2 regions of the Paenibacillus vandeheii genome follow, and region 1 is predicted to be linked to the other one. Evidence: riboswitches for the same ligand, from Rfam matches in the RefSeq annotation. Region 1 holds a riboswitch; the other holds the start of a gene.
The links. A riboswitch is a leader RNA that binds a small molecule or an ion and turns the genes downstream of it on or off. The one in region 1 is predicted to bind glycine.
Positions count from the first base shown of each region.

Region 2: another riboswitch for glycine. It lies ahead of gcvT (glycine cleavage system aminomethyltransferase GcvT); the one in region 1 lies ahead of sdaAB (L-serine ammonia-lyase, iron-sulfur-dependent subunit beta).

Region 1 is NZ_JAROCD010000007.1:169,522-186,324, reverse strand. Features, by position in the region: gene P5G61_RS15525 (PAS domain-containing hybrid sensor histidine kinase/response regulator) at 129-2,843, opposite strand; gene P5G61_RS15520 (ABC transporter permease) at 3,125-3,859, opposite strand; gene P5G61_RS15515 (ABC transporter permease) at 3,861-4,577, opposite strand; gene P5G61_RS15510 (ABC transporter ATP-binding protein) at 4,574-5,488, opposite strand; gene P5G61_RS15505 (HAMP domain-containing sensor histidine kinase) at 5,571-7,100, opposite strand; gene P5G61_RS15500 (response regulator transcription factor) at 7,115-7,798, opposite strand; gene P5G61_RS15495 (alpha-glycosidase) at 8,076-9,830, shown strand; gene P5G61_RS15490 (PadR family transcriptional regulator) at 9,978-10,490, opposite strand; gene P5G61_RS15485 (YhgE/Pip domain-containing protein) at 10,598-11,815, opposite strand; gene sdaAA (L-serine ammonia-lyase, iron-sulfur-dependent, subunit alpha) at 12,078-13,028, opposite strand; gene sdaAB (L-serine ammonia-lyase, iron-sulfur-dependent subunit beta) at 13,018-13,707, opposite strand; glycine riboswitch at 13,820-13,961, opposite strand; glycine riboswitch at 13,966-14,089, opposite strand; gene P5G61_RS15470 (MFS transporter) at 14,427-15,704, opposite strand; gene P5G61_RS15465 (phosphotransferase enzyme family protein) at 15,734-16,803, opposite strand, start outside.
Region 2 is NZ_JAROCD010000015.1:61,703-78,505, reverse strand. Features, by position in the region: gene gcvPA (aminomethyl-transferring glycine dehydrogenase subunit GcvPA) at 1-663, opposite strand, end outside; gene gcvT (glycine cleavage system aminomethyltransferase GcvT) at 660-1,796, opposite strand; glycine riboswitch at 1,995-2,095, opposite strand; glycine riboswitch at 2,099-2,222, opposite strand; gene gcvH (glycine cleavage system protein GcvH) at 2,570-2,959, shown strand; gene P5G61_RS26045 (PTS mannitol transporter subunit IIBC) at 3,443-4,909, shown strand; gene P5G61_RS26040 (BglG family transcription antiterminator) at 4,909-7,017, shown strand; gene P5G61_RS26035 (PTS mannitol transporter subunit IIA) at 7,014-7,448, shown strand; gene P5G61_RS26030 (mannitol-1-phosphate 5-dehydrogenase) at 7,445-8,596, shown strand; gene P5G61_RS26025 (cysteine-rich CWC family protein) at 8,648-8,896, opposite strand; gene P5G61_RS26020 (endonuclease MutS2) at 8,994-11,003, opposite strand; gene P5G61_RS26015 (helix-turn-helix domain-containing protein) at 11,582-13,918, shown strand; gene P5G61_RS26010 (ABC transporter permease) at 14,202-15,155, shown strand; gene P5G61_RS26005 (carbohydrate ABC transporter permease) at 15,201-16,073, shown strand; gene P5G61_RS26000 (extracellular solute-binding protein) at 16,138-16,803, shown strand, end outside.

The DNA of each region.
Region 1 (16,803 bases):
CTTCCCTTCATTCGAAGACGTTTATAACCAGGTAACCATACAATATAAATACGCCAATGACGCTCCTTGATAGGATAGGAGGTTATTGGCGTATTTTGTGTTCGTCGTTCATTGGATCAGACGACGGCTCAGCTTGGTGCAAGCTGAGGTTCATCTGCCGGCCCCCATTGCTGCAATACCCGCTTTAGTTCGCTCAGCATGATCGGTTTGCTTATAAAGTCACGCATGCCCAACTCCAGGCAAGCTTCCTTGTCTTCCCGTTTGGCATTTCCGGTTACCGCTATAATAGCCGGAATCCGCTCCTGCGGGATTAAGCGGTGTACAAGGTCTGTCGCTTTCAGTCCATCCATGACAGGCATCTGAAGATCCATCAGGACAATATCATAGGTATTTTGCGATATAGCTTCAATAGCCTCGACTCCATTTGCGCATACATCCGCCTGATAGCCGAGCTTCTCCAGATACTCTGTTAAAATCTTTCGATTTACTGGATGATCCTCGGCAACCAGAATACGCATCGCCACTTTATCTCCCTGGCGTGTGCGGTCATGACTAAATTGACGTGCAGATTGCTCTGCCTCTGCGGTCGCATCTACACTTGTGGCAGGCACAGCGAAGCGGAAGGTTGATCCCTCTCCATCTTTACTCTCCACACTGATACTGCCTCCCATAATCTCCACAAGCCGCTTCGAAATCACCAATCCAAGGCCTGTCCCGCCATATTTGCGGTTAATCACAGGATGCAGTTGAGAGAAGGACTGGAACAGCTGATCCAGTTTATCTTCCGGAATGCCGATTCCCGTATCCTTCACCGCAAAATCCAGTACACTCGCTTCCGGTCTATTGCCGCGAATAATATCCACCGTAACATCGATGCTCCCATGATCCGTAAACTTCAAGGCATTACTCACCAGATTAACGAGTATTTGCTGAATACGCATCGCATCCCCGACCATATATTCAGGAATATCGGGATTAAGTCGATATCGGATCTTCAGCTGCTTCTCTTTCGCTCTAGGGGAGAAAAGCTCCGCAACCTGTTCCAGCATGATGCGCAGCGAGAACGGTTCGTAGGCCAGAGCCATTTTCCCGGACTCCAATTTACTGAAATCAAGGATGTCATTCAAAATATTTAATAGGGCATCGCCGCTCTCACGAATGATCTCAGCGTATTCCCGCTGTTCGTCCGATAAATCCGTGCCGATCAGCAATTCAGTCATGCCTACAATTCCATTCATCGGTGTACGAATTTCATGACTGACCATGGACAGGAATTCCGACTTCGCCTGAGCCGCGAGTTCAGCCGTTTCCTTGGCGCGTACAATTTCGCGATCTCCAGTCACATCATTGAACACGATAACGGCACCACGAATCTGACCCTCATCGATAATCGGTGTAACCTGATATTCGACCAGAAAGCTGGTTCCGTCTTTGCGCCAGAACACATCCTCCTTCACTGTACGACACTTCCCGTCCATCACGGTCATATGAATGGGACATTCTTTTTTTGGAAAATAGCTACCGTCTGCACGTGAATGATGAATAATGGGATGCGAGCTTTTGCCGACAAATTCTTCTGCTTCGTAGCCGAACATGGAAGCAGCAGCTGGATTCATAAACCTGGTGATGCCATCTGCGTCCAATCCATAGATGCCCTCTGTAACCGAGTTGAGGATCAGGGCGTGCTGTTTGCTAAGCTCCTGAATCTGTTCCGTATAGTCCTTACGCTCCGTAATATCCGACAGAATCCCGTAAACCCCCACGAGTTCCTGATCCACAATGATGGGAACATTAATGATGGATACATCCACCTTCCTGCCACTGGAGTTCACGATCCGAGACTCATAGTGTTGGGGCTTACCCTGCTTCACCAGTTCGAAGTAAGCCTGTCCGCTGTGTACTTCACATGGATCCAGATGCGAGAGAAAAGAATGCCCGATCAGCTTACTTCGAGGAACATCCAGCATTTTGACCAGATTGCGGTTCACTGCAGTATATCGCCCTTCAAGATTCAGCGAATATACCGCTGCCGGATTATGTTCGAACAGAGATTTGTAACGCTGACGACTCTCCCGCAGACGTCTTTCTGCATTTTTATGCTGGGTAATATCCCGGCTGACACTGACAATTTGCGTACTCTTGCCCTCTTCTCCAGCCACAGGCTTCGCCAGCGTTTCCATCCAGATGTAATGCCCTTTCTTATGAAGCACTCGCATCTTGCAGCTATTCCCGCTCGACGACATTTCCAAAAGTTCAGGGTAATCCCCAGGGTAACAGTAATCCTTCAGGGACTTTCCTGTCACTTCTTCCGGATGATATCCCAGTAACGAATAGACGGAAGGAGAAACATACAGCAGCTTGCCGTCCATCGAACTTGTGGTGATCAGATCCTGGGCATGGTCCGCCAACATCTGGTATTTCTCCTGCGTTTCATGCAATTTACGCTCCACTTCTAAGTTCTCAGTTACATCCCTGGCAATTCCGTATATCCCCACAATCTCTTCTTGCTCTGTTATGGGGACATAGGTAATCTCGGCCTGTTTCAGGGAACCGTCTTTATGATAAAATGTGATCGAATTGCTGACTGAATGTCCAGCCAGCACCTCACGAATGTATTCTCTACGTAACTCCTCACTCTCAGGAGGGCAAATCCCATCTCGATTCAACCGACGAAGTTCTTCAAATGTATACCCCGTAATCCTCTCAATCGAGGGATTGGCATCCATATAATTCCCATGGATGTCCATCACATATATGGCATCCGGGTGATTAAAAAACAATGATTGGTAAGAACTTCCCTCAGAAATAATGCGCTTTAGGGTTTCCGTTTTATTAATATCCAAGGCTTACCCCTCTTTTCTCAGCCTATATCTTCATCTAACAACCAAAAAATATAATTTTCGGCGAAATGGGCCTACCCTCGAATAACCATGAAAGCCTCCCTAGAAACAGCTTTTTTTATTTTACCAGATTCCAGTTCAAATTTGCTTACAATCTAATCATTTAAAAACTTGATATTTTAAAATTAAAATGAATAGATCCCCATCGACGCCATACGGTTTTTTCCGCGTACGGTGTTGATGGGGATCTTTATTTAACGACGATCAGCCTTGAGAAAGGTGGATCAAATTTCTTTTTTTCTAAAATATAAAACTCCAATTAAAATAAAGAAAACTGCACTGCCTCCGACCACTGCCAGCATCGTCCCAAGCGGAACATTGTATGCTCCGAATCCCCCGCCTTCGATCGGTGTCATTAAAATCATCGGCTGCGCCCATGGATAATACGGGCCAAAGGTCTTTGAGTTGATGATCAGAATATTAGGTACGGTCAACGCAAAATTCAATGCAAGCGGAGCGGCAAAACTGCTCCATACCAAGGAAACGAACATCTGGAGAGCTGCGAGTGGCACACAAGCAAATAGCCCCAGCAGCAGCTTGCCTGTAAGGAATCCCCATGGTATAGGATCCGTCACACCCTGGATTGTACCCGCTAACAGAATGGACCCCAGCAACAATAATTGTGTGCCTGCCAGAAGCAGAATCACGATGGTCAGTTTGCCTGCATATACACCTGTTCGGGTAAGCGGCAGCACCAGCATTTGCTTCCATCCTCCCCCCGCATGCTCGAAGCGACAGACGAAAGAGGTAAATACACCGGTCAGGATGGGCAGCAGTAACAATCCGTGCAGAAAGACCATCGTGCCCATAAGTACACTCCATTGACCGGAAGGAGTGGACAGCAGCCCAATAAGCAAAGCAATTAACGGACTCAGCAGAACTAGAAGCCAAACAGGCGATTTGCCCATTTTGAGGCGTTCAGAGGACAGGATTCGGAAATAGCTCGTCGCAAAACTCATCTTAAGCCACATCCTTCCGGCTAAAGTGCATCATACCCAGCAACATGATCAGGAGACCCGAACCCACACCCATACCTGCATACAGGAAAGGCTTTGAGCTGCTCCAAGCCATCTGTGCCCAAGCGAGCGGAAAGTTCGGTGAGATACTAAGTGCGAACATGCCCATTACAGCGAGTACAATACCAAACGTGACAGGAAGAGCCTGATTTTTGTTCACCATCGTAAGCCACAGCTCCAGTGATAACACCGGAAGCGCACCAGCCAGTGGCAGCAAACCCAGCTTGATTGCCTTGGACCAGGGAATCGCTCCAGCATCGAATCCAAGCACCAGTCCCAGACCAATAATTCCCGTAGTTAATAACAAACAGGAGATGATAAGAAGCATACAAGCGAGCAGAAATTTGGCCAGGTATACCGCAGGTCTGGTGATCGGTATCGCCAGCAGCTGCTTCCATGAGCCCTGTTCATGTTCAACATTTGCGATCATTGAGCTGAGAATTGTCGCCCCCAGCATCAACGCAAGCGGTACAAACACAACTACATTCTCCAGCAAACTCTCCCACAGATTCCCTGCATACAGTTCTTTCAGGTAGTCCAAACGCAATCCGAAGTTCAGAGCCTGCATAACCGTGAGACCAATAGGCGCCAGAAAAACGAGAAACCAAATGCCTTTGCCACGAATTTTGAGCCAATCGGACGATAACGCACGGCCCGTCATACCGTTGCCCCCTCACCGATGACCCGCATGAACAAGTCCTCTAAGGATTGACGGTGCTCTTCCACACGATAGACTGCATGGTCCTGCTCAACCAATCGACGAACCAGCAGTGCAATCGCGCTATTATCCATATACGGAAACGTGAGCGCCGCGCCTTCACGTTGACCGAATTGTCCCTGCTCTCTTGCCAGTTTCATCGCCTCTTCCGGCTCGGAGACCGTCAGCCGAATGGAGCTGCCCGTCTGGCTATGCAGATTAGCGATCGTATCCTGAAGGACCATCTTCCCCTCACGGATAATGCCGACCCGGCTCGCCATCTGTTCCACTTCACTCAGCAAATGGCTGGACACCAGCACGGTGATGCCGTGTTCCAGCGGCATGCGTTTGATTAACTCCCGGATCTCCTGAATGCCTGCCGGATCGAGTCCGTTCGTCGGCTCGTCCAAAATCAGCAGATCCGGCTGGCCCAACAGGGCACTCGCAATACCCAGGCGCTGTTTCATGCCAAGCGAATAACCTTTTACGGAACGTTTGGCATCCCGGGTCAAGTCCACGATGGAGAGCACTTCGGCAATCCTCGATTTGGGTACATCCAATATCCGGCGCAAGGTTTCCAGATTCTCCACCGCGTTCAGATGTCCATAATAAGACGGATATTCAACCAATGACCCTACACGTCGCAGAATGTCCATGCGATCCTTGCGGATATCCTTGTCGAATATACGGATGACACCTTTGGTCGGCTTGATTAAGCCAAGGAGCATGCGAATGGTTGTTGTTTTACCAGCGCCGTTGGGACCAAGGAAGCCGTAGATGTCTCCCTTTTTAATATGCAGATCAAGTTCACGGACCGCCGCACGGTCCCGGTATGTTTTCCATAAGTTAGCGGTTTGAATAATATTATCACTCACTGTTAATCACCTCGGATATCATCGTAACCTTCCAAGGTTAAAGCTGAAGTTGGCTGAAGTTTAAGTTTAGTTTAAAAAAATGTTATTTCAATTCACTTCCCGTTACCGTTCCATTATAGATATACACCCGCACACCTGTCTCGGAACTATCCACCTTCTTGCGCAGTCCCATCTCACGAACGAGCAGATCCACAATCGACAGGCCAAGTCCTGTTCCTTTCGTTTCCGATTCATGCTGCATGCCCGGACCCTGATCCCGGATGACCAGAGCAGTTCGTCCCTGAATCTGCTCAGTGGATATACCAATGTATCTTCCTTCCGTCGCATAGCGGATCACGTTCTGGAACAGATTATCGAGAATCCGACGCATTCCCTGCTCATCTACCTGCCACATCAGAGGTTCATCCGGCAAATCAATATCGATGTCGAATTGTTCTTTCTCCCAAACGGGATACCACGCTGCTGCCGCTTCCCTGACAATACGGAGTATATCCCTTTCTTCCAGATTCAAGGTGTACTTCCCGCTAGTAAGCAAATTGTACGATAACATGTTGTCGATGAGTCCACCCAGGTCTTCCATCTTTGCCTCCATGCGTCCCAATGAACTAACGCCCTTGTCACTAAGCGCTTCTTTATGCAGAGCATGCATATGTCCACGAATGACAGTCAGGGGTGTACGCAGATCATGAGAGAGCCCGGCAATGAGACGTTTGCGCAGCTGCTCTTCCTCCTGTTCCCGGTGACGGCTGTCCGTTAGCTGATGCACCATCTGGTTGAATGATTCTTCCAGCTGTCCGATCTCATCAAATCTGCGAATATCAACCGGAAGTGGAATGCCCTCCTTGCCCGGGGTCATCATCGCGGTCTGCAACCGGATGAGCCGCTTGCGAATCCGCGCGAAGAACAGGATCGACATGACGATGAAGAACAAAAAGATGATCATCATCAATGCACCCAAATACAGAAGCTCCATAGGCCAGTTATCCTGCGGTTTCTGCAATAGCGTACGGGGCACCTCAATGACCATGAAACCTTGTCCCTTGTCCTTGCTGTTTCCTCCCACAAAAGCAACTACCGTCAGGGGATCGCGATAGAATGCCTCCTTCATAAATTGCAGCGTCTGGGACACATTCCATTGTGCAGGAATTTGCGTCTTTTCTGTTTTCAGATCGTCCAACGTCCATTTTAACGTCGTTATTTTCGTATTATTAGATGAAGACTCGGATACAACTACCCCTTCGCCAGGCAAAATAAAGACGGTTTTCCCGTTCTGATCCACACGGTACATGGAAGATAGAGGATACTTATGGTGCAGCTGCTCCATGCGTTTATCTATTGCTGCCGGAGTCGCCCCATCCAGCTTCTTCGCAGCCTGTGACCAGAGGTTACTAATATGAGTGGAGTCTCCATAAGGTGCTGCATTGCCTGTATTCGATTGGTTCACCACCACCACATAAATCACGGATACAATCGGAAGGACGACCGGAACAAACAAAACCGCACACAGAATGAGGATAATATAACGGGACATCAGGGACCGACCGAAACGAAGCTTGCGTTTGCCCGCGAAATGCCGTTCCTTTCCTCTTCGTTTCTCCTGTGTTCCTCGCATGCCGGACTTCCTCATCATGGTTTCTTCACGCGGTACCCTACACCACGAACGGTCTGGATGATCGTAGGGTTCGCCGGATCACGCTCCAGCTTCTCGCGCAGATGACGAATATGTACCATTAATGTCTTGTCCCCGTCCAGGTAAGGCTCATTCCAAACGGCTTCATAGATCTGCTCTTTGGTCCGAATCATGCCCATATGCCTGAGCAGATAAGCGAAGATATGAAACTGTTTCCCCGATAAAATAATTTCTTCCCCCGTCTCCTCATTCACGATTCGGTTATCCTTCTCGTAGATGGACAGGTGATCCAACTTCACCACGGTATCGGCTGAGATCGCAGTCCCTGCCTTCCGAAGCTGGACTTCAATCCGCGCGGCGAGTTCATCCGGATGGAACGGCTTGGTTACATAATCATCAGCAAAATCAAGCCCATGCAGCTTGTCATCAATGGACGTTCTGGCCGAGAGCATCACAACGGGAACGGTAGGATGTTCCTTTTTGAGTCGCTGTCCCACCGTAAATCCATCCAATCCCGGCAGCATGACATCCAGAATAATCAACGAGCAGCCTCCGGCTGCTTCAGCCGCGCCTTCGCCACTTGCGAGCCATACCACTTCATAACCTCGCTCCTCCAGGTCATCCCTGACCCATGTGGCAATCTCGGTATCGTCTTCAATATATAACAACTTCGTTTTCATGCGCGTATTCGTTTCCTTTCTGCACCCTTTGGGTTAATAATATTTGAAACATAATCAAGCATATTGTTTGTATAAAATGTACGAGTTGATCACCATACAACTATGGATGTCCTTTTATTTTAAATTATACCTTAATCAACCGCTTCGCATAATTCATGCAAGGGGCCAAAGGTTGATTCAACAACATAAGCATGTTGCATACATCCCGGGATTGATCTGCATCGAATGCTGCGACTTGCTCACATACTACGTGTGTATACGACGGGAGGAGATTCAAATGCTGCTGGAAGCCATCTATCATCAACCGAAACGGAATTGGGCCTACGCCTACGATAAGGATACCATTCGTCTGCGTCTGCGTGCCAAAAAGAATGATCTCACCGAGGTACATGCCCTGACCGGGGACAAATACGCTTGGGAACGTACCAAAGAGTTGATTCCTTTAACCAAATTCACCTCCGATTCCATGTTCGATTACTATGAGGGGGAAGTAAAGCCTCCGTATCATCGGCTGAAGTATTCTTTTATGCTGAAAAATGGTTCCGAACAGATTTGGATGACCGAAACGGATTTCCAGGAGCATGAACCCGACGATCCCGGTCAAATGTTCCAGTTTCCGTACCTCCATCCTGGAGCTGTATTCACACCGCCTGCATGGGTAAAGGATGCGATTTTCTATCAGATCTTCCCTGAACGCTTTGCCAATGGCAACCCGGATCTCGATCCTGAACATGTGGAACCCTGGGGTGGCGAGCCAACCCCGTTTAACTTCTTTGGCGGTGATCTTCAGGGCGTCATCGACCATCTCGATTACCTTGAAGAGTTGGGCATTAACGCCATTTATTTCACACCCATCTTTGAGGCAACGACCAATCATAAATACGATACCGAAGATTACCTGCGAGTAGATCGGCATTTTGGCGATGCAGATACAGTCAAACGGCTGGTTGAACTATGCCATAAACGCGGAATCCGTGTGTTGCTGGATGCGGTGTTCAATCATTCCGGGAAGACGTTTGCGCCGTTTGTCGATGTGCAAAAGTACGGGGAGAAGTCCAAATATAAGGACTGGTTCCATGTGCATGAATTCCCGTTGGATGTGAAAGATGGCATTCCTACCTATGAAACATTTGGCTTCGAGGCTCATATGCCGAAGCTGAATACGGAAAATCCTGAAGTGAAGGCATATCTGCTGGAGGTCGCCGAGTACTGGATCAAGGAAGTAGGCACGGATGGCTGGCGGCTGGATGTCGCGGATGAAGTGGATAATGCATTCTGGCAAGATTTCCGCAAGGTGGTCAAGGCTGCAAATCCGGATGCCTATATCTTGGGTGAGGTATGGAATGAGTCCTCCTCCTGGCTGCAAGGCGACCAGTTCGATGCCTCGATGAACTATCCGTTTACGGAAGCGGTAAATCGTTTTTTTGTAAAAGGTGACATGCACGCTGACCAATTCGCGAACTCCATCGGTCGACAGCTGTCCCGCTATCCGCTGCAAGCCAGCGAAGTGGCGTTCAATCTGCTGGACAGTCATGATACACCACGACTGCTCACCTTATGTGAGGGCGACCAGCGGAAGATGAAACTGGCTGCGCTGTTCCAATTCAGTTATATGGGTGCCCCGTGCATCTATTACGGGGACGAGATTGGACTGGACGGCGATCATGATCCCGGTTGTCGGAAATGCATGGAGTGGGATGAGGCAAAGCAGGATCGCGAGCTGTTCACCTTTTATCAGAAGCTGATTGCACTTCGCCATGCCCATCCTGCCCTGCGTGCGGAAGGCAGCATACGTTTCCTGCAAGCCCGTGAGGGCGGAAGTCAGCTTTTAATGGAACGACAGGATGATAAGGAACGCATTCTGATCCTGTTCAATCGTTCGGAAGAAACGGCTATCGTCGAGCTGGAGGCGGGCGCCGGGGATTGGACGGAGTTATTTGGGGAGAATTATCGAACAGCCAAGGAAAAGGGAATCCTGGCCGTTGAGCTGCCCGCATATGGATATGCTGTACTCAGCACAGATATCGTGTAGCAGCTTGATGTTGTTATGACCTTGGAGTTTGCTACATTGAAAGCAACGCAAATAAGCGCTCGCAGACCTGTGATGGTTCTGTAGAGCGCTTGTTCTGCGTTATGGATGGATGATCCGATCGATTCATTTCACGATTACGACTGAAATTTACTGTGGCGTGGATAACTGCTGCTTGAGCAATTGAATCGTGGCCTCATATTGCACAAGCCCTACTTGCATACATAAACGCTGTGAAGGCGATATTTGTTCCCCAAGTTGCTTCATCTGGCGCTGCAGCTCGGCATACAGCAATTCTTTACGATTCAGCTCCGCCCGGACCCACCCTGTGACGGTATCTTCATCTGCCAGCTCTCCGAAATACAGACGCATCAGAAAATCAGAACGGAACACTTCGGCTTCCAGGGGACTCATCAAATAGGTACTGAACTCCGCAGAACCTTCCGGTGTTAATGTATACACATTTTTGTCAGGTTTTCCTTCTTGTCTAACGGATTCCTTGGTCAATAACCCTGACTTTTCCATCTTCGCGAGTGTGGGATAAATGGTGCCGAAGCTCGCATCGAAGAAAAACGAAAAATATTGTTCAAAGTACTGCTTGATCTCATATCCGGAACATGGCTGATTGTGCAGTATTCCGAGGATGACATGCTGTGTGTTCATCGGTGTACCGCTCCTTTCCAATTCCTCTTAACGTATCACATCCTCCCTTATACGTTCAACATCAGCAGGCATCTGCGATTGAGTTCCCAAGGGATGAAAAATGTTTGTCATCCATGGTCAGGCGAAGTCAGGTTCCCAGCCAGAGCGGCAGGAGCAGCAGCAGCTTTGGATTCTAAAGGAATGCCGGATTGTGCAGGACTCGAGCGTTTGATCCACGTGCACACCACACCCAGAACCAACGTCGCCGCTCCAATCACCACCAGAAGCAGAACATCATGACTAATCCCGCTGCCGCCAAGCACCAGATTCATCATGCCCTCCACTGCATAGGTTGCCGGTAGATAATGACCGATCTGTTGATAGAAATCAGACATGACATCACGCGGAATGGTTGCGCCCGATGACAACATCAGCAGAGGCAGCAAAGCACTGTTTAACCAAGCCCCGGCATTTCCAAGCAGCAACAAGCTCAATTGCGCGACGAATAGAAAAGATAAGGTAATCAACAACTGAAATAGCCATAACATCCACCATCCATCCGCTGATGATACACCCATAACATGCATCATCCCGGCTCCAACGAGCGATACGATAAATGCAGCACCCAGGTTGATGATATTGCGTGCCCAGAAACGCTCCCATTTTCCCGCCTTGCTACTTAGTTCTCCAGACACTTTTTGCAGATTCATACCAAGCAGCATCGCACCTGTAAACGTAGCCGTCACAATCAGCATCGGCACCATCGAAAAGGCAAAGTTTTGAACTGGATTCAGCCGTTCCACTTCTGCCTCCACCCGGGAAGATAACCCCAGCGCCAGCGCATTTGCCTGATCGGAAGCCATACCCGATTGATCCAGCACTCCACGAATGCCATTTTGCTGTACTTCACGGTTCAACGTCGCTGTAACTTGTGCGGATACGTTCTGCATCACACTTTTCACGGTAGCTACGTTGGATTCATTCATCACATACTTCACCTTCACCGGTTGCGATAAATCTCCCGCCTGCTGCATGAAACCCGATGGAATCTCAATAATCATGTATACATCCCGGTCGGTTAACAGCTGTCTGGCTTCTTCCATCGATGCGGATGGTTTGATCACAAAGCCAAGTCCTGCTGCAAGAGACTTGGCTACATGCTCAGCCTCAACCCCATCTTCATTCACAATGGTCACCGCAAGCTGAGTCATCCGTGCATTAACCTGATCATACCCACTAAGCCAGATGGTATTAAAAAAAACCTGGAATAATACGGCCGTAATCAACCCGACAATCGTAGCTCCATTTTTCATAAACAGAAGACTCGTTTGAAAAACACGTTTCATCTTATTCATCTCCTTAGGTTGTATTACGTTATTTAGCTTTTCTATATATCATATTGATATATGTCAGTTATTAATATATCTAATCGATACATAAACATCAATACCCATTTATTTTTCTTTTTTTGGAACAGCAAAAAAAAAAAAAGCCGATACGCCTCTTCATCAGGAAGAATTCGTATCGGCTTTCATATCAAGATGGGAGCAGCATCGACGTTTATGATCCAGACTCCGAGTTAATTCAGTTCATGTTCGTTCATGGTTGTCATGCCTTAGGTTCAGGTTTGTTTTCAGCAGGGGACTCAGACTCCGCTTCAACTTCAGGCTCTGCACGCTTTGCCTTCGGTTTGGCGAGCTTCTCCATCATTTTCCGTCCCGTTGGTGTTTGAGCCAGCCCACCTTGGGCCGTTTCACGGTGCCTGCTTGGCATGGCACTGCCTACTTCAAGCATGACATCAATGACTTCGTCAGACGGAATGGCACTTCGTACCCCGGCCAGCGCCATGTCGGCCGCAGCCAACGCGGTTACGGCACCCAGTCCGTTACGGATGATGCACGGAATTTCCACGAGGCCTGCGACGGGATCGCAGATAAGGCCCAATGTGTTTTTTAACGCAAGACCTACTGCATGAACCACTTGCTCCGGCGTCCCTCCACGCAGCTCCACCATCGCTCCAGCGGCCATGCCGATGGCAGAACCCACTTCAGCCTGACAGCCGCCCTCGGCACCGGAAATAAATGAATTGTTGGCAATGACATAACCGATCGCTCCCGCACAGAACAGACCGTTCACCAGATGCTCGTCACTCCAGCCAAAACGCTCCTGGGAGCTGATAAATACACCTGGAATGATACCACAGGAACCGGCTGTCGGTGTCGCTACGATTCGGCCCATGGATGCGTTCACTTCCGATACACAAAGGGCATACGCCATGGCTAGTGCAGATGCATCTCCAGAGCAAGTCTCGCCTTTACGAATGTACTCGGCCATTTTTTTGCCGTCTCCGCCAGTCAAGCCGCTGCGTGATGTCGTATCTTCTGTCAGCCCTTTGTGCACAGCTTCCTTCATCACCTGATAGTAATCCGACATCTGCCGCACAACATCCGCTTTCGGGATATTCGTCTCCTGAACCTGCTCTTCGATCATCAGCTCGGCAATGGTTTTGGACTCTGCTGTACAGATGGTATTCAGTTCATGTAGATGTTTAAACCGCATCCGGCTCGACCCCTCTCTTCAAATCAATCACGCGAATGTCCAGCATATGATCCAGCGACCGCAGACGGTTTAACATCTCAGGATTCGGCACACCATCCATCTCCATCGCTGTCAGCGCTTCACCATCCCGGGCTTTCCGATCCACTTGCATGTACCCGATGTTCACACCTGACGAACTGATTGTGGAGGTTACGGAGGCGAGCACCCCTGCTTTGTCCGAATGGCGCAGCACAAGTGTCGGAAACTCTCCGCTGATCTGTACACGAAAATCATTCAATGCATGTACCGACACACTACCACCACCAATGGAAGCACCGATTAGTGAACATTCGCGGTCTCCGTGCCATAACTCAATTTTGACCGTATTAGGATGAGGAGCAGGCAGACCACTTGTAAAAAACTCCACCTCCATACCCGCTTCCTCTGCATATTGCTCTGCATCCGGTATACGGGGATCATCGGTTACATAATCAAGCAAGCCACCGATCAATGCGAGATCCGTACCATGCCCCTGATACGTATCGGCGAAGGAGCCATACAGCGTTAAACGGGCACGTTCAGGCGTGCACCCCAACCACTGACGGGCAATTCGACCCAATCTTGCTGCTCCAGCCGTATGTGAACTTGATGGACCTGTCATGGACGGACCAATAATTGAAAAAACGTCTTTAAAACGCATCGCAAACCCTCCATTTATAATCGTCATTTTCATCCAGACATACACCCATAATGTTCCTTTATTACTGAATGATGACATAAGAAAAGGACAGAAGAAGGCCTTAAGGCCCTCTCTCTGTCCTCGATACCTGAGAGTTTCATGATAAGAAGCGCGGCGGATTGATGCATGCCCTGTATTCACAGGTAATGTCCCCTGCACACCGTGCTGCTTGACCATATACCCCTTGGGTGGCGCAGATCGCGCACTCTCCAGAGTTGCGTCCAACGATGGTACATTTACCTGAGAGATTAACCACTGCGCCGGGTGCGTAGCAGCTTGCTCCTTCGGTGCCCGACAGCTGCCTTTTTACTCGGCATGCCCAGGACTCTCCCGCTCGCTATCATTCGCTTGTATGGAACCATTCTGATCGTGTACCAGAACGATAATTGAAGTTTTTATTACTTTCTCATTAAGATTAATCGACCGGAAGATCAGTGTCAACAAACTTAACGATTTCTTTGTGAATATTTACTTTTTTCCATTTCATACACAGAATAAATCAACAATTTGTAAACTTTTATCACATGAATGTGTTAATGCGTTTCATTCAGAAAGCGTATACATTCGTTTGTTTCTATGAGCAATATCTGTGATTAGTACTATCTATGTTAAGATCCACAGAACGGTTCGGGTATTCAGGCAACCATTATTCTGTACTAGAATTGCCGTATTTCTGCCTGTCACCCCACCACCGCCTTGGGCTTCGCCGGTTCATCGTAATACCTGCTTCGGGAAGGAAACATGCTCGTCACCCACAATCCCAACGCTGCCAGCACCATCACACCAGATACAACCGTATATACCATACGAAGCGACAACTGCTCTGCCACCACGCCTGCAACCAAAATGGAAACCACCTGCAGCACGCTTAACACCAGTCCAAGTATACTGCTCATACGGCCCATCAGATCGACAGGGATATTATTTTGATAAAAGGTAACCAGGCCCGTATTCGCCAGTGCCGAGCACAGACCAAGCAGAATAAAAGCAAACGCCGCCAGTTCAAACGAGAACGAACGGGCGAACAGGAAATAACCTAGCGCGACCAGAAGCACACCGCCACCCATCATGTGACGGATCGGCAAATGTTTGGCGAACAGCCAAACCAGCATGGAGCCTGCCAAATAACCAATCCCCGTGATACTCATCAAAGCTCCGTACTGCGATTCAGGCAGGTTCATCACCTGACGGATAAACACCACTTCCTGCGCATCGAGCGACATGCCGACCACCAGAATGATCTGAAACAGGGCATATATACCGACCACGTAGCTCGACTTCCGGCTAAAGCTCAGTACAGCCTTCCAATCCTGGGCAATCAACCAAGGTGTCAGCCTGTTTCCCTTCCCTTGATTCTGTTCTCCAAAGCCCAATTTGGGAAGAAACAATAGAATCACAGCAGAAGCAGCAAAGGAAACCGCATTGGCATAAATGGCTGCAGCCGGAGATAAATATATCAGCATCACTCCCGCGACTGCCGGACCGGTAATAAATGCACCTGAGCTGATTAGGGCTTGCAAGGAGTTGAAGCGCTTACGCCTTTCAGCGGGTACCAGCCGGGTAATGTACACCTGAGAGGAAGGGACGAATATGGAGGAAGACATACTGATCAGAAACATCACTGTATACATCATCCATAGGCTGGACATCAGGGGGAGCGTTGCCACCAACACTGCCCTTAGAATATCAGCACCAATCATCAACTGTCGCTGATCATAGCGATCAATCAGACTGCCTGACCATAACTTCGTGCACACCGAAGCAATCGGCGAGATAATCCACAATCCTGCGACTGCCGCCGGGGACTGTGTCATATTCAACACCATCAGGTTAATCGCCACAATATATATGAAATCACCCAAATTGGATATGCCCACACCGCCAAGTAGCAATCCGGCATGCTTCCAGCCACCAGACGGACTCTTCGAAGCAACTCTTTTTTCATGAATGTTATTCATAGCGCTTCCCACCCAACAGAATTCACAAATTATAACTCATAGAAGATACTCTCATTGTGTACATAGGGTCTGCAAAATTTGCTGCAAATAAGAGGCATTCGCTCTTTCATCCATTCGTACCTTGACTCATTCTCCATCTGAAATGCGAAATAGCCAAACGTAAAGATTAGCATGAACCCTTCCATTAACCGAATATCACGGTTCGTCAGTGGTTCTGTCTGCTCCGTATAACCTGATAGGAAGATATCCCGTTCCTCCCGATTGAATATCGTAGCTGCCCCGCCGGCATCAAAAAGATAGTAGCCATAACCGTATAAACAAAAATCAATCATGGATATGCCCTGATCCGTCACCAGCAGATTGCCGCGGGTAATATCCGCGTGAATCACTCCCCAGGTCTCGGCAGTGTGCGGATACGTTTCGAGTTGCCTGTTAATGTTCTCAAACGTCTCACGGATCAGATCGAAATCTTCAGGAGTAAAGATGCCACGTCTAACGCCCTCCTCCAGCTGCTCCAACATGACCAGATTCTCTTTGATCGAGCCGTAGGCAGGCCTTACTCCCGTTGGATCCAAGGCGGGGCTATCGGTATAGACCTCTGGGATGATCGCCTTATCAGCGTGCTGTTCATGGTCATTCACCTGCAGTCCGCCTTCAGACTTCTGTGAACCCACCTGTGGCTTGGGAGCTTCCTCTGGTCTTCGTCCATATTGATGCAGCGTCTGCAACTGTACGCCCAAATTATGAATCTGTGCTGTCGTCAGACGTTCTCCCTGTTTGATATCCCTGCCCTCGATCCATTCCAGGACAGTACAACAGATCTCTTCTCCTGCTTCGTCCAACCAGGCAGTGACCCACTCTCCCGATGTATTGCGTACAGGTGTCTGCACTCGCAATGGGCTGTTAGCCCGTAATTCATGAAGCAGATTCATCTCCGCTTCAAGAGCAGGTCTTGTATGCTGGATGCCCGTCATGCTTGCAAAAGCGGCTTTATGTATACGCAATAAAAACTTCTGTCCGGTTACATCATCCACCACCTGGTACGTTAGATTTTCATTATGTCGGATAAAGGAAACGGATGGCTTTTCTATAGAATAAA
Region 2 (16,803 bases), on a different contig from region 1:
CACGGCGCCGAAGAAGTTCGGGCTCTGAATCATGACAGCTGCGGTGTCATCGGACACGGCGGCTTGCAGGGCATCCCAGTCTGTTACACCATTTTGATACCCAATCTCAACAATCTCCAGATTGAGGCCGTGGGCATAAGCTTGCAATACCTGACGGGACTCGGGATGCACGGTACGTGACACAATCAGCTGTTTGCGGCGGGTTGCTGCTGCGGCCAGGTTGCCTGCTTCTGCAAATGCAGTTGCACCATCGTACATGCTGGCATTGGCTACAGCCATGCCTGTCAACTCACAGATGTAGGATTGAAACTCGAAAATCGCCTGTAATTCTCCCTGGCTGATTTCAGGTTGATAAGGTGTATAGGCGGTATAGAACTCGGAACGGGAGATGACATGATTAATGACGGAGGGAACATGATGATCATAAATGCCTGCACCCAGGAAGCTGGCGTGTGTCTCGAAGTTGGCATTCGCTGCCGCTTGCTTCGACATATGACGTGTCAGTGCATATTCATCCAGTTTGGAGGAAACAGGCAGTTCACCCTGATAGCGAATCTCCTGTGGAATGTCATGAAACAGATCCTCAATTGTTTCCACACCGATGGTTGCCAGCATGGCACTCTGATCCTGCTCGGTCATGGGAATGTAGCGGTGCTTGCTCATGCTTGATCAGCTCCTTGAGTAGGTGTCTTTGGCGCACGTGTCCGTTTATGAAAAGGGGTCTTCACGACCTCGGCTTTCAGTTTCTTGCCACGAATCTCAATCTCCAGCGGGGTACCCAGTGCAGCATATTTACTGTCAATCAAGGCCAGCCCCAAATTGCGTTTCAGCGTAGGGGATTGGGTGCCTGTGGTTACTTCACCGATCTGTACGCCTTCGGCGTATATCGGATAATGGGGGCGAGGAATACCGCGCTCCAGTACTTCGATGCCGACCAGCTTGCGGGCAGGCCCGTCATTTTTTTGCTGCAACAAGGCTTCATGTCCGATAAACGGCCCGGCATTCAGCTTCACAAACATGCCAACGCCAGCCTCCAGCGGCGAGATGGTTGCAGACAGTTCCTGTCCGTACAGGGGAAGCTTGGCTTCAAAGCGCAGCGTATCCCGGGCACCCAGTCCGGTCGGAACGAGTCCGAAACCTTCTCCCGCCTGCATCAATCCGTTCCAGACCACAGCAGCCTGTTCGGCAGGAACATAGAGCTCAAATCCGTCTTCACCCGTATATCCGGTGCGGGATAACAGCAATGTAACGCCACATACCTTTGCATTCGGTACAAAACGGAAAGGCTCAATCAAAGACACATCAGTGTCAGTCACCTTTGCGAGAATATCCACAGCAAGTGGACCTTGCAGGGCAAGCAGCGCCGTTTGTTTGGAATCATTAGTCATCGTTACGCCTGGCGACATGTGCTGCTGCAGCCATGCCCAGTCCTTGTCAATGTTGGAGGCATTAACCACCAGCATATAATGCTGGTCTTTCAGTTTATAGATCAACAGATCATCGACCACGCCGCCATCCGGATAACACATTAACGTGTATTGAGCCTGACCGGGAACGAGTGTTGTTACATCATTGGTCGTCATGTGCTGTAAAAAAGCTTCCGCGTGTTCACCTTGTACAGTGAATTCACCCATGTGGGATACATCAAATAATCCGGCACGTTCTCGCACCGCTTCATGCTCTTTCTGAATTCCGCTGAATTGTACCGGGAGCTCCCAGCCACCAAAATCAATGCATCGTACGCCTTCATACTGCTGATAGAGTGGAAAGAGTGGGGTTCTAAGCAAATCGGACATCCAATCACCTCGTCATGGGCCGTCAACAGGCCGAGTGTATAACCGTGGATCAATGAATCTGTCATCAACATTTAATTGTCAAAGTAAGGTAAGGACGCTATAGGCAGCGCCGCTCTATAACCTGTTTTCGTTTTTTTGGGAAAAAGGAAAAGGACAGGCCAAAGAACCGGCATGCCAGAAGCACGCTGTATTCTTAGGCTCTGTCCTTGGTACCTGAGAGTTACCCCGCCGCATGATGCAGCAGGTTTCCCCTTGGGTGATCCTAACGCCCACGCAGGGCGAATAGATGCTCTCCAGAGTTGCGTCCCGTAAAAGTCCTTTTGCCTGAGAGATTCACCTCCCGCTTGTCGGTGGTTTACTCCTTCGGCGTTACCGCATGTACACCCTGATTCGGGTGTCAAGGGTAATCTCTCCCTTTACATTCATCCGCGGGTATTGCATAGACCAATAAACATATTTACTACTCTCATTAAAGCCTGAATCGACTATTGATGTCAAGAACGATATCATAGAAATCAACAAAAAATCCGAATGATATTTCAAGATAATTCTGTAATGTTCGTATATTTTTAAAGAGTACGCTTACTTTTCTAATATTCACCATTATATGTAGAGAGAGTCCAATAGAGTTACAGGCATATAAGGAAGAAAATCAAATAAATTGTAAGGTATCTTGACATTTGATTCTAAAATATCATACGCTATGTTTTGGGAAAAAGGTTAAGGTCAAAGAAGCGCATGCACTCATTTAATGAAAAGCGAGGCGGATATCGATGAGCGAATTGAAAAGTGATTTCCTGTACAGTGAAGAGCACGAATGGGTGCAGACCGTAGGGGAGGATACCGTACGTATTGGCATTACCGAATTCGCGCAGCATCAGCTGGGTGACATTGTGTTTGTAGAATTGCCTGACCTAGAATCGGATGTAAAGGCGGAAGACAGCATTGGAACAATTGAATCCGTCAAAACCGTTTCGGATTTGTTTTCTCCTGTAAGTGGAACAATTGTTGCTGTAAATGAGGCATTGCAGGATTCCCCGGAGCTGGTTAATAACTCTCCATATGAGGAAGGCTGGATGATCGAAATCCGTGTTGAGGGCGATTTGACAGCGGCACTGTCCACATTGATGAATGCGGATGCGTATCGTAAACATACGGAATAAAACTAGGGTTCCATTCTCCGCTGGAGACTGAATTTCAGCCTCAGGCCCGATTCCGTGTAACTTGAAAAGAATGAATCGATTGATTATAGATCCGGATGGTAATCCTGTTAATCCGGAGAATACTTAGGCGCAATTGCCTCACCTGTAACGGGCTGAGCAATTGCGCTTTTTGTTTTAAAATAGAATAAATTTACAATTTCATTTGTCATTAAAATGGGGCAATTCGTGGGTATGATACATGAAAGGGAATAACAGGTTCTATTCCATATCCACGGTTTAAAATGGGACAATCCTTCAAATTTAAATCTTGTCATCAACGTTCATGACGGAAGTAGGTTTTCATTTCATTGTAGAAGATACCGTTTTCATTTACGATATGTCTGTGAAATCAAGATTCATTACAGATTTGTACCTTCGTTCGTCTGGATCATCGTGTCAAAATTCAGTGGAATTAAGGTTTAATATGTTGAGGAGGTTTTTAGTATGAGTTCAGTGGACGCAAAGTCCGGAAAAAGCGGAGGAATACGGGTCGGCGTTCAGAAGTTTGGACGTTTCCTGAGCGGTATGGTTATGCCGAACATGGGTGCATTTATCGCCTGGGGTTTGATTACGGCATTGTTCATTCCAAAAGGATGGTTCCCTAACGCAGATTTTGCATTGCTGGTTGATCCAATGATCAAATATTTGCTGCCTTTACTTATCGGTTACACGGGCGGTACCATGGTACACGGCCAACGTGGTGGTGTAGTCGGTGCGATTATGACCATCGGGGTTATTGTCGGTAGTGACATCCCCATGTTTCTTGGTGCCATGATTGCCGGACCATTGGGAGCCTGGGTCATTAAGAAATTTGACAAGGCTGTCGATGGCAAAATTAAATCTGGGTTTGAGATGCTGGTTAACAACTTCTCCGCTGGTATTATTGGTGGGATCTTGGCCCTTCTAGCCCTTAAAGGCATCGGGCCTTTCGTTGAAGCGATTAGCAAGGTGTTATCGGCTGGGGTAGAAACCTTGATGAATGCTGGTCTTCTCCCGCTGGTCAATCTGATCATTGAGCCAGGAAAAGTATTATTCCTGAACAATGCAATCAACCATGGGATTCTGACACCGATTGGTACGGATCAGGCAAGAGAACTGGGACAATCGGTATTATTCATGCTTGAATCCAATCCAGGTCCTGGACTCGGCATTTTGCTGGCCTACTGCTTCTTTGGTCGGGGATCAGCTAAATCTTCCGCTCCAGGTGCTGTAATTATCCATTTCTTTGGCGGGATTCACGAGATTTATTTCCCTTATATTCTGATGAGACCGATACTGATTCTGGCTGCGATGGCTGGTGGTGTAGCGGGTACATTGACTTTTATGCTGACAGGAGCTGGTTTGGTTTCAGCACCGTCACCGGGTAGTATCATTGCCTACTCTTTGTTAACACCTAAGGGTGGATATCTTGGCATGTTTGCAGGGGTAGCCGTAGCTGCGATCATCTCCTTCCTTGTGGCATCTGTGCTGCTCAAAACAGGCAAACAGAAGGATGACGAAGATCTGGATACTGCATCCAGTCGTATGAAAGATATGAAAAATCAGGGCAAAACGGGTAACCTCACCGTTGATAAAGACAATCGGGAAGCTGACCGTGCGGCTGATATTGCTTCTGCGGCCGTAAAAACGGACATAAACAAAATTGTCTTCTCCTGTGATGCAGGAATGGGTTCGAGTGCCATGGGTGCATCAATTCTGCGGAAGAAAATGAAGGCAGCCGGTGTGGATGTCGCTGTAACGAACACGGCGATCAGTGAGATTCCGCAAGATGCCGACATCGTCATCACACAGAAAACATTGACAGACCGGGCCAAATCCGTGGCTCCAAATGCAGAGCATATTTCCATCGATAACTTCCTGAAGAGTCCTGAATACGAGGCACTGGTGGAGCGCCTCAAATCCGACTCCTGATGAGTAATATTACAAGGAGACAGCGTGAGATCGTGGAGTTCCTGCTGGAGCATCCGCATGAGGTAACTGCTGGCGAAATAGCTGTTGCGGTCAAAGTAAGTACCCGTACCGTACATCGGGAGTTGCAGATGATTGAACAATGGCTTGAGCCCCTTGGCATGAGATTGGAAAAAAAATCGGGAACCGGGGTCCGAATTGATCCCGGTTCCGATGATTTGGCCGTATTGCGCCAACAACTTGAGCTTAACGAATATGTAGAGTTTACGCCCGAAGAGCGTAAACTCTTCATGCTTTGTATTTTGCTGGATGAGTCCGAGCCTGTGAAGCTGCTTGCGCTGGCCTCAGATCTTAAGGTAACCGTGTCTACGGCGAGCAATGATCTGGACGATCTGGAGCCACGCATTCATCTGGCAGGCTTGAAGCTGGTTCGCAGGCGCGGATATGGGGTCAAGATCAATGGAAGCGAGTGGGCTCATCGCATGGCTATTTCTGCGCTCGCTCTTGAATATCTGGATGAATCTGATTTGTTCGGTAGGCAAGCGGAGCAGGGCGTTTCCAAAGTAAACAGTAAACTATTGGAAATGATTGGACATGAGGATGTACTTACGGTCGAAAATGCGTTGTGGCAGCCGGATATTGAGTGGTTGGAAAATATTCCGGAGCGTCAATACATGAAGCTGCTGATTCAATTGTCTGTAGCGGTTGTGCGTATCCGTAAGGGCTTTGGTATTGGTCGGGGCTCTCAACTGGATAAAAAAGACGTTGGAAATTCGCTGCAAGGCGACAAGGGGAAGGTACCAGAATATTTGGCTTCCCGTTTGTGCGGTGTTCTGTCTGCCCAGCTTGGAATTGATTTTGTGGGCGAGGAGCAGGCTTATTTTCACAAACTGCTGATTGAAATCGAGCAATCGATTCATTCCTCACGTCTGCTGCCCATAGACGACCTGGTCTTACTCGACATGGTTCGTTCTCTCACAGATCGAATGCAAGAGAATACCCATTATTCGTTTCATGAGGATCGGCTGCTGCGTGAGGGTCTAATTGCTCACATGGAGCCGGTACTGGAACGAATGGATGGACGGCAGCTCATCCGTAATCCGTTGCTTCAGCAGATCCGCAAGGATTATGAATCATTATTTGAGGATGTAAAGAAAGCGGTGCGAGAGGCTTGGCCCAATACGGATGTGCCGGATGAGGAGATTGGATTTTTGGTGATGCACTTCGGTGCTTCCATTGAACGGCTGCGGGTGCTGAAGAGAGAAATCAGGGCTGTCGTCGTTTGTACCAGCGGAATCGGATCTTCGCGAATGTTATCGAGCCGTCTGTCCAAGGAAATTCCCGAGATTCGGATTGTGGACAGCGTGTCATGGTATGAAGCCGCACGTATACCGAAGACGGAATATGATTTGGTTCTCTCTACCGTGGATCTGCCAATGGATAAACATCAATACTACAAGGTGAGCCCACTACTGACGGCAGAAGAAAGTGAACGTTTAAGGCACTTCATCAGGACAACGACGCTTCAGCGGGAACATAGTCCCCCACCTGAAGCAGAGTCAAGGTCAACAGGTCGATTTAACGATCCGGTTGGGCTTGAAGCCACCCTGATTGAAATTGTACAGATTATCGGCAAGTTTCAGGTGTTCCCACTGGATAATCAAGAGATCGGATTTTTCAAAACGGCCTACGCCATGTGCAGCGTTTTGCATCAATCTGGTGTGTTGAACAATCCAGAAGAGATTGCTAGGCTGCTGGAGGAGCGTGAAGCGGTTGGAAGCCAGAAAATTCCCGGGACTTCCCTCGCGCTGTTTCATACACGCAGTGACGGCATTCACAGTCCTTCAATCACGCTTTTCCAACTGACAGAGCCGCTTCTGCGCACGCCGGAAGACCCAGCAGGTGTTAGCCATGTGCTCTTGATGCTTGGACCGAGACAGCTATCGAAGGAAAGTTTGGAGGTACTGAGTGAGATCAGTGCGCTATTGTTGCAGGAAGAAATGATTACATTACTTGAAAAAGGCAACCGGGATGACCTTATTCATTACTTGTCCCAAGAACTTGCGGGATTTTACCGCAGCAAAACCGAAATTGGAGGTATTCAAACATGAGTGTGTTAACTAAAGATAAAGTCATCATGAATGCAACGGCTCAGGACAAATACGAAGCGATTCGTATGGCAGGTCAGATTTTGAAAGACGCGGGACATATCACCGCAGAATACATTGACAAAATGCTGGAGCGTGAAGAGATTGTTTCCACGTATGTAGGCAACGGACTGGCGATTCCACACGGCACGAAGGAATCCAAATCATTCATCCTGTCCACAGGTATATCGGTTATTCAGTTCCCGCAAGGTGTTGATTTTGGGGAAGAAAAAGCGTATATGGTAATTGGGATCGCCGCTCAGGGCGGAGAACATATGGAGATCCTGACCAGCATCGCAGTCATCTGTGCTGAGGAAGAGAACATGGAAGCTCTACGTCATGCTCAAACCGCTGAAGAAGTCATTACTATTTTGGAAAGTGAAATGGAACTATGAAGGCCCTTCACTTCGGAGCAGGGAATATTGGACGTGGTTTCATCGGTTTGATCCTGTCCCGTGCTGGCTACAATGTCGTTTTCTCGGACGTTAACCAGGAGCTGGTTAAGGCTCTAGAGCAGCGTGGAGAGTACACGGTTGAGCTGGCTAACGAGGCCAAGGACCTGGAGACCGTTACCGGTGTGAGTGCAATCGATGGAACGAATCTGGATACCGTTGCTCAAAACGTTGCAGAAGCGGAACTGATCACAACGGCAGTAGGTGTAGGCATACTGAAACATATTGCTCCCGGTATTGCCAAAGGACTTACAGCCAGACTGGGAACAGGTGATGTCTTCCAGCCGCTTCACATTATTGCCTGTGAAAATGCAATTGGAGCCAGCACTCAACTGAAAGAACATGTATATGGTCTGCTTGATGAGCGTACTCGCCTACTTGCGGATCAGTACGTGTATTTCCCGGATTCAGCCGTAGACCGTATTGTGCCGATTCAGCATCATGAGGATCCATTACATGTACAGGTAGAGCCTTTCTATGAATGGGTCGTTGACCGTTCACAAATGGCTCCAGCGTTCAAACCGGTTGAGGGTATAATGTATGTGGATGATCTGGAGCCTTATATTGAACGGAAGCTGTTCACCGTAAATACAGGACATTGTATTGCCGCTTATATTGGATATGTGAACGGGTATGATACGATTCAGAAGGCTATCGCCGATGAAAAAGTCAAATCCATCGTATATGGGGCTTTGCAGGAAACCGGAGCAGTTTTGGTGAAACGTTTTGGATTCAATTCGGATGACCATCAGCTGTACATTGCCAAAATATTGGAACGGTTCGTGAACCCGCATCTGACGGATGAGGTCACTCGTGTAGGGCGTTCTCCGCTGCGTAAACTGTCCCCGAATGACCGTCTGGTTCGCCCGGCTCTCCAGGCTTACGAGTATGGAACGGAGACAAATCATCTGGCGATGGGAATGGCGGCTGCCTGCAAGTTTGACATTTCCGAAGATCCGGAAGCGGTGGAACTTCAGACTACGATCCAGCAAAAAGGGATTGAAGCAGCACTCAGCCAGTATACGTCCATGGACGAGAACCATCCTGTACTGAAGCAAGCGGTAGCGCATTATCAACAAATGCAGAAGTAACGTTCTTCATTTCAATACAACGTAATATCGACAGAAGAAGAGCCTCACAGTTTAACTGTGGGGCTCTTTATTTTGCTCTGCCTTCTTCTTAAACGTATCCAGACATACCTCGCATATACAAGACTTCCTGCGTTGTTCTGCCGGAATGGGGTCAAATACGCCTTCTGGAAACACGGCCTGATTACACCAGCATTCTGAATGAGGACGGCCTGCTGCATAGGAACAGCCATTGGCTTCACCGCATAAAGGACATACAAGAACTTCTGGAGTCACCTTCTTTGTATCCTGCTCAACAGACATACGTATCTTCCTTCCTCACCCGTTGAATTTCTTAACCACGAACGATCGATAGGTTTATTAAAGTATAGCAACTCAACCCATTATATCAATCCTGTAGTTATTCTTCAGGAGGCAATTCAATCGTCAGTCCTTCCACATGCTTGCGTCCCATCAGTTTGCGCTTCTTCCGGTTTTCCTTGGTCTCCAGCACAATGTCGAGGTCATAGTCGTCGCCTGGATAAAGTTCCTGTGCAGTTATATGCAAAGTCAGGCGTTTCTTGTGAATTTTGACTTTGCGTCCGCGCAGCATGACCCCGATATTCCCACGACTGTCCTCCACATCACAGACAATTCCTGACTGGTTCAGATAGGCTGCATACACGCGATCTCCTTTACGGAATGCTTTGACAGGTGAAGTGGGCTCTAATGTTTCAGACCTATCGGATAGCTTTCTTGTTCCGGTTTGTGCGGACGGGTTGACAGATTCCAGAGTGTGCCTTGTTTTATTCAAATGCTCTTGTTCAGCCGGGCTGCTTTTTGGTGATGGTGAAGAATTCACGTTGGGCACAGCTGATGTAAAGTTTGGAGAGACACGTTGCGAGACACCCTGATCTGAAATGAGCTTGGAGCGCTCAATAATGCGCTGTGGCATACCCAGCTTCAATGCAATGGAATAGGCGTAGCTTTCCCCGGCTTCTCCAATCCTCAATCGATAGAGTGGCTGGAGCGAGACCGTATCAAATTCCATTCGTGCATTCTCAAATCCAGGCGTGGCTGCTGCAAAATGTTTGATTTCCCCAAAATGGGTCGTGGCGACAACGGTAGCTCCTCGGCTGTGCAGCTCCTCCAGCATAGCAATGGAGAGTCCCACTCCCTCACCGGGATCAGTACCTGAAGCCATCTCATCAATCAGCACAAGCGTCGATGAATTGGCCTGCTCCAGGATGCCAATCATGTTGCGAATATGTGCAGAAAAGGTGCTGAGTGCTTGCTCCAAGCTCTGTCCATCACCGATATCGACGGCAACCTCACGATACACGGCCATCTCGCCCGCTTCAGCGACAGGGACAAGCAGACCGGATTGCATCATCAGGGTGAGCAGACCTAATGTCTTGAGGGCAACCGTTTTGCCGCCTGTATTCGGCCCTGTAATGATCAGTGAGGAATACGTGTGACCAATTGCAAAATCAAGGGGAACCATGGATGCGCCCATTAATGGATGGCGTGCCCCTTGAAGGCGAATTCGCCCATTGGCATTGACACGTACAGTTCGTCCGTCCATGGTCGCCGCATATTTGGCTTTGGCAAACAGAAAATCTAAAATCCCTACCGTTTCCGTATTTAGCGCAATTTCGTGATGATAAGACTCTGCCATGGAGGTTAAGTCGCCTAGGATTTTCATCTCTTCCCGAGATTCCTCCGCTTGCAGCGATGCCAGCTCCATTTGCAAACCTACTAATTCCGCTGGCTCAATGTATACGGTTTGGCCGCTGCCTGACTCATCCAGCACACTGCCCTTAACATGCTTGCGGAATTCTTTCTTGATGGGCAGTACCGTTCTTCCACCCCGCTGACTAATGACGTTCTCCTGCATGATGGAGCGGTGTTTGCTTACGAGAGAATCCAGCTTGCGCTTCATGCGTTCCTCATTCACCGTCATTTTTTTACGAATACGTATCAGCTCCTTGCTTGCCTGATCCTGAATGCGACCATTATGGATGCATCGTTCAATCTCGCTCAGAAGGGACTCCATCCATATCATGGATGAAGCATATCGGCTGACTGTAGGAGCAGCTTCGGATTTGCCCTCCATGTATTTCATAAGCTGTGCGCAACTGCGCAGAAATTGGGCGAGATGGCTGAAATCTCGCTCCGTGAATAAATAACCGGTGCCGAGCAGATCCATAATCGTCTCCATGCCGTCCAGTGAAGGGATGGGCACACTGGCGCCGTAACGAATCAAAGCAGCAGCTTCAGCTGTTTCGTCCAGGCGTATTTGAATCAGAGGAGCGTCCATCATTGGCTTCATTTCTCTTGCATATCGTTTGCCCAAATAGGATAGGGCACAGGCTGCAACGTTGTTTTGGATTTGGGGATAACCCAGATTGGTTAATGTGTTTTCATTCATTCGTGATCTCTCCTTGGTAATAAAATGGAATTTCGTTTAGGCGATGGAGCATATTCCCGGAAAACGCAAAAAGGGCGGAGAATGAACAAACGTCATTCTCCGCCCTTAACGTAGGGGAAAGCAGGGTCCGTTACAGGTCTATACAAAAAAAATCCACGCTGAACACAGCGCGGAAATAGACCCGGACACGTACAATCCCGGAGGCGATTTATGATATCCGCTGTTCTTAACTAAGTACAGGGGTTACAGCGCATCAAGAAATACACATATGCCAAAAGGCACAAGCGAATCGAAGGCCAAACTCCTGAATATGAAACTTGGTTAGTTAAGAACGCTCACCGACATCAAAATCTCTCCTTTGATTGAGGAATATGCAACCAATATAAACCTGAAACGACCTTAAAGTCAACCTTAAGAATAAATAGTGGACTTGAATAACAATGGGTTTTAAAATAACAATAGTAAATTAATCCAATGAAGGCGATATTATACATACGTTTTGCATGAGATCGGGGAAGCGATTCCGAAAGCGTTCTCGTTCAAATAACGCAAAATGCACACAAAGGAGGATGCTCATTTTGCCTAAATACCTGCTGCGTTTGCTCTGTTTTACTATGATTCTCGGAGCCCTTCCGGTCATTGTTATTGGTTCAGTCTCTTATTCCATTGCTTCACGTGACATTGAGCAGAAGGTGCGTGAGAGTAATTTGCAGATTCTGCATCAGACCCAAATGCGGGTAGAGCAAGTGCTGCGCAGCCTGCAATTGTCGTCCATCCAATATGTGAACTCTCCACTGGTATTACAAGCGATGAAAAAACCGCTGGACAGCAGCGAATTTCAGGAAATTCGTGATCTGACCTCCGGATTTAATAATTTGCAATCGGTTACAAATATTGATCAGGCCTATCTCGTGAATCTCGATGAAGACTGGGTCGTTTCGATGAGATCCTTTGGAAAGTTGGATGATTTCAGTATTCGGGACCGGATTGGCTCCTATTTGAAATATACCAACAGCCTGTTCTGGGTGACGCAAAATGTGAGTTCAACTAAAGAAAGTGTGCCAGTATCGGCCGGAGTGGGTGAAGCGGCACAAGAACCCGCGCCTACCCTTATTTCATCCGACAATGTGGTCAGCATGGTATTCAAGATTCCGATGATCCCAACCAATGTGAAACCAAAGGGATTTCTGGTTATTGACATAGCCGATACAGAGCTAAGTACATTTCTGAGTCGAAATCCAAATTCAGGAGATATGTACGTCCTTGATCGGGAGCAGAAATATTTTCTCAACGATACACAGCAAGATGGGAAATACGACACGCTGAATCAGGAAATCCACGAGAAAGTACAAACGACGGGACAGTCGGAGGGCTTCTTCAGTGCAGAGGTGGAAGGAAGCCAGGTGGCGGTTAGCTACAGGCAATCTCCACTCAACGGCTGGTTGTATGTGTCCGTTGTATCGCTGGGTCAGATAACCGCTCAGTCGCAGAAAATTGCATTGGTGACGGGAGTGGCTACACTGGTCATGTTATGTGTGACGGGATTAGTAGCCATCTATGGCAGTCGCAAGATGTATTCTCCAATTTCCAGACTTCTGCAATTTACAAAAGGACTGGATTCCCCGGTGGTCCCGTCAGGACGCCGTCAGGATGAATTTATCTACATCGAAGAGCGATTAACGACCTTATTTAGCTCGGAAAAAACGATGCGCGAGCAAATGAAGGGTCAGCATATTCATTTGCAGGAATTCTTTATGACCAAACTGCTTACAGGCAAAATATCGGAAGAGGACTTCAGATATCAGGGAGAGCTGTATGATTTTCCAACATCATGGGCACGGCTGGGGGTGCTTACGCTTCAAATCGATACCCTTGAAGGGACAAGGTATGAAGAGCAGGACCGGGATCTGCTGTTGTTCGCGTTAAACAACATGGTCGGTGAACTGCTGCCTTCAGATATTCGATTTGCCCCTGTCATGATTGATGACGCTCAGGTTACGGTGCTTGCATCCGTGCTGGATGATGAAGTACAGCTCAAAGAATGGATGCATTCCCAAGCTGAATTGATCCGCGAGCGGGTCGCAACCTACCTGAATCTGCCCGTAAGTATCGGTATTAGCCGCTCCTATTCTACAATAGGTGATTCACCAAGGGCTTACCAGGAGAGTCGTGAGGCTCTTCAAGGCAGGGTAAGTCTGGGCAGCCGTATTATTTTGCACTACGAGGATATCCAGCCGCGTGGTCAGACGGAGGCAGCGTTATATACACAGCTCAGGATGATCGAAGACCAGTTGGCTTCTGCGCTCAAGCAAGGAGACGAGGAGAAAACCGATGCGTACTTTAAGCGCTATCTCGGATTGCTCGCAGACAAGAAGCTGCACTTTAGCGAGTACCCCGTAATTATGGTCCAGCTGTTGTCCCGCGTATATCAGCTTGTGCAGGAGCAGGGTGGGAATGTTGCGGAAGTGTTGGGCGAAAAGGCCTCCATGGCTCGACTCCTGAAGTTGTCCACATTGGATGAGATGACGAACTGGTTCCGCAAATGTTTATTTCACCCTGTCATTCGATTCTGGCGTGAACAGGAAGAGTCTCAATATCTGAATATTGCCCGCCGCATGATTCGGCTGATCGAGGAGCGGTATGATCGCGAATTGTCGTTGGAAGCATGTGCAGAAGAACTGAATTTTCATCCAGTCTATCTGAGCCGTGTGTTCAAGAAGGAGGCTGGTGTGAATTTTACGGAATATCTTGCCGAATATCGGATGGAAAAAGCCAAGACTTGGCTGCAGACGACCAATCTGAAAATATCGGAGATTGCCGAGAAACTCAATTACACGAATCCTACCGCTTTTATCCGAACCTTTCGTAAAATTACAGGAACAACCCCCGGAAAATACCGGGAGCAGCAGCGATAAAAGCAACCTGCTCTGCCTGCCATGGCAGGCAGGTTTTTCTTTGTTTCAGAGCCACCCCTTGTTCTTAGTTTGGAGCAGAGTTAAGACGGGAATATCGGAGGTTAAATGGGGTTCATTGAGGGGAGCGGCCCAGTGATACAAATGCCTTAAACCCTTGATACATAAGGAAAAACAAGAAGCTAAAACGAGACGATAGCCAGTTACCCGTTTATCCTCCACAATGAAGACATGAATTCAGGAAGTGATATTTTGTAATCGTTTCCAATGTGGGGAGGAAGACACTATGAAAGCCGAAACGGCGGCTCGGACACGACCCGCTACCCGCAGTGACAAAAACCTGCTGTGGAGGGACATCATCAAAAACCGGTGGCTATATATTATGTTGATACCGGGCGTGCTCTACTTTGTTATTTTCAAATACATACCCATGTACGGCATTACGATGGCTTTTCAGGATTACACGCCTTACAAGGGTATTCTGGGCAGTGACTGGGTGGGGTTCAAGCACTTCCAGCGTTTCTTCGGGGAACCGCAGTTCTGGACCTTGTTCCGGAATACGTTTTTGCTAGCGATTTATAATATGGTGTTCTTCTTCCCGCTGCCCATTGTATTGGCGCTTATGATGAATGAAGTTCGCCGTGAACGGTTCAAACGATTTGTACAGACGCTCGTATATGTTCCGCACTTTGTTTCCTGGGTTGTGGTGGTGGGTGTGTTCTACATGCTGTTCACAACCGAGGGTGGCGCTATCAACGAATTACTTTATAACCTGACGGGACAAAAAGTGGCTTTTCTGCTGGAGCCCGGCTGGTTTCGAACGATGATTGTTGGACAATCCATCTGGAAAGAGGTCGGTTGGGGCACGATTATTTTCCTGGCGGCACTCTCCGGTGTAGATACACAGCTCTATGAGGCTGCACGGATGGATGGTGCCAATCGCTGGCGTCAGACCTGGCATATTACGCTGCCTGCCATCCGCAGCACGATCATTATTTTGCTCATTCTGCGTCTGGGCAACTTCCTGGATACAGGCTTTGAACAGATCTTCCTGATGCTGACGCCGACGAACCGGGATGTGGGTGAGGTATTTGATACCTATGTCTACACGAAAGGTCTCACGCAGGCCCAGTACAGTTATAGTGCTGCTGTCGGTTTGTTCAAGTCGGTGGTCGGACTGGCGCTTGTATTGGGTGCCAATACGATGGCCAAAAAATTCGGGGAGGAAGGCGTCTACTAACGCTTGGCAGCAGACGTTCTTTACCAGACAGGAGTGAACATTAAGATGCAGCAGGATAAAACATGGGGCAACCGGATCTTTGATATCCTCAATCATGGCTTTCTATTATTAATCGGAATCGTGACCGTTATCCCGTTCATTTATATTTTGGCCGTCTCGTTTACCAGCCCGCATGAAGTGGCCAAGGGAGGATTCATTCTTTTTCCGAAAGAATTCTCCCTTGCCGCTTACCGTTACATCTTCTCTACAGACACATTGATTCGCAGTCTGGGTGTATCGATCTATATCACCGTAATTGGTACACTGCTTAACCTGTTGTTTACGTCACTTATGGCGTATCCGCTCTCCAGAAGATATTTGCGTGGACGTAAGCCCATCTTGCTGGGTGTACTGTTCACGATGCTGTTCAGCGGCGGGATGATTCCTACCTACTTTGTCGTCAAATCATTGCACCTGACCGATACGTTATGGTCTCTGATGCTGCCTACCGCGATCAGCGCGTTCAACCTGATCGTACTTAAGAACTTCTTTCAGGCCATTCCCGATGAACTGGAGGATGCCGCCAAAATCGATGGATGTAACGATGTGGGCGTATTGTTCCGAATTGTTCTGCCTTTGTCGATGCCAGCAATGGCTACATTCTCTCTCTTTTACGCGGTGGCTCACTGGAACAGCTTCTTCAACGCTGTCATTTATATCAACGATAGTGAAAAGTGGCCCGTACAAGTGTGGCTGCGTGAGATTGTCATCCTGGCTCAGAGCCGAATCGGGGATACCAGTATCGAAGAGACCGAGATTCAGCCGCTTACCATTCGAATGGCGGTTATCGTATTCTCCACGATTCCCATCATGCTGGTCTATCCGTTCCTGCAAAAGCACTTTGCCAAAGGAGTGATGCTGGGATCGGTAAAAGGTTGAAATTGCACACATTTGAATATCGGAACGGGTTCATGACTGTATAAAAAGGGGAGGTTTTCGTTTGATGAAAGCAACAAAAAAGAAAGCCGTAGCTGTCTTGAGCACACTGGCACTGATAACAGGTCTGCTGGCAGGATGCGGATCGGATGAAGGTCAGGCTGCCGAGGGCGGCGTACAGAACGTGTCCATTGCAATCGCACAGGTGGGTGATGTACCGAGCAAGGGCAATGAGGTCCAGCAAAAAATTGAGGCGTATACCAATACTAAACTGGACATTCAGTGGATTCCGGCCTCGGCTTACAATGACAAAATTAATGTCATGATTGCATCCAGCGATATGCCCAAAATTGTGAAAGTACAGTATAACCCAACCGTAACCAGTGCGATGCGTAACGATGTATTCTGGGAAGTTGGACCTTTGCTGAAGGATTATAAAAATCTGTCTGCACAAAACGAGCGTTTCTTTGACAATATCAAGGTGGAGGGCAAAATCTACGGGGTACCGGTATTCTCCGATATTGCCCGTGCAACGGTGATTTACCGTAAAGACTGGTTCGATAAGTTGAATCTCAAGGTACCGACGACACCGGATGAATGGTATGAAACAGTTAAGACGTTGGCGACCTCCGATCCGGATGGAGACGGTCAGGATAATACGTTTGGGCTGATGCTTTTCAAAAAGTATAACGAGGATCAATACTCCTTCACTACGCGCCTTGGCGTAAGCTTT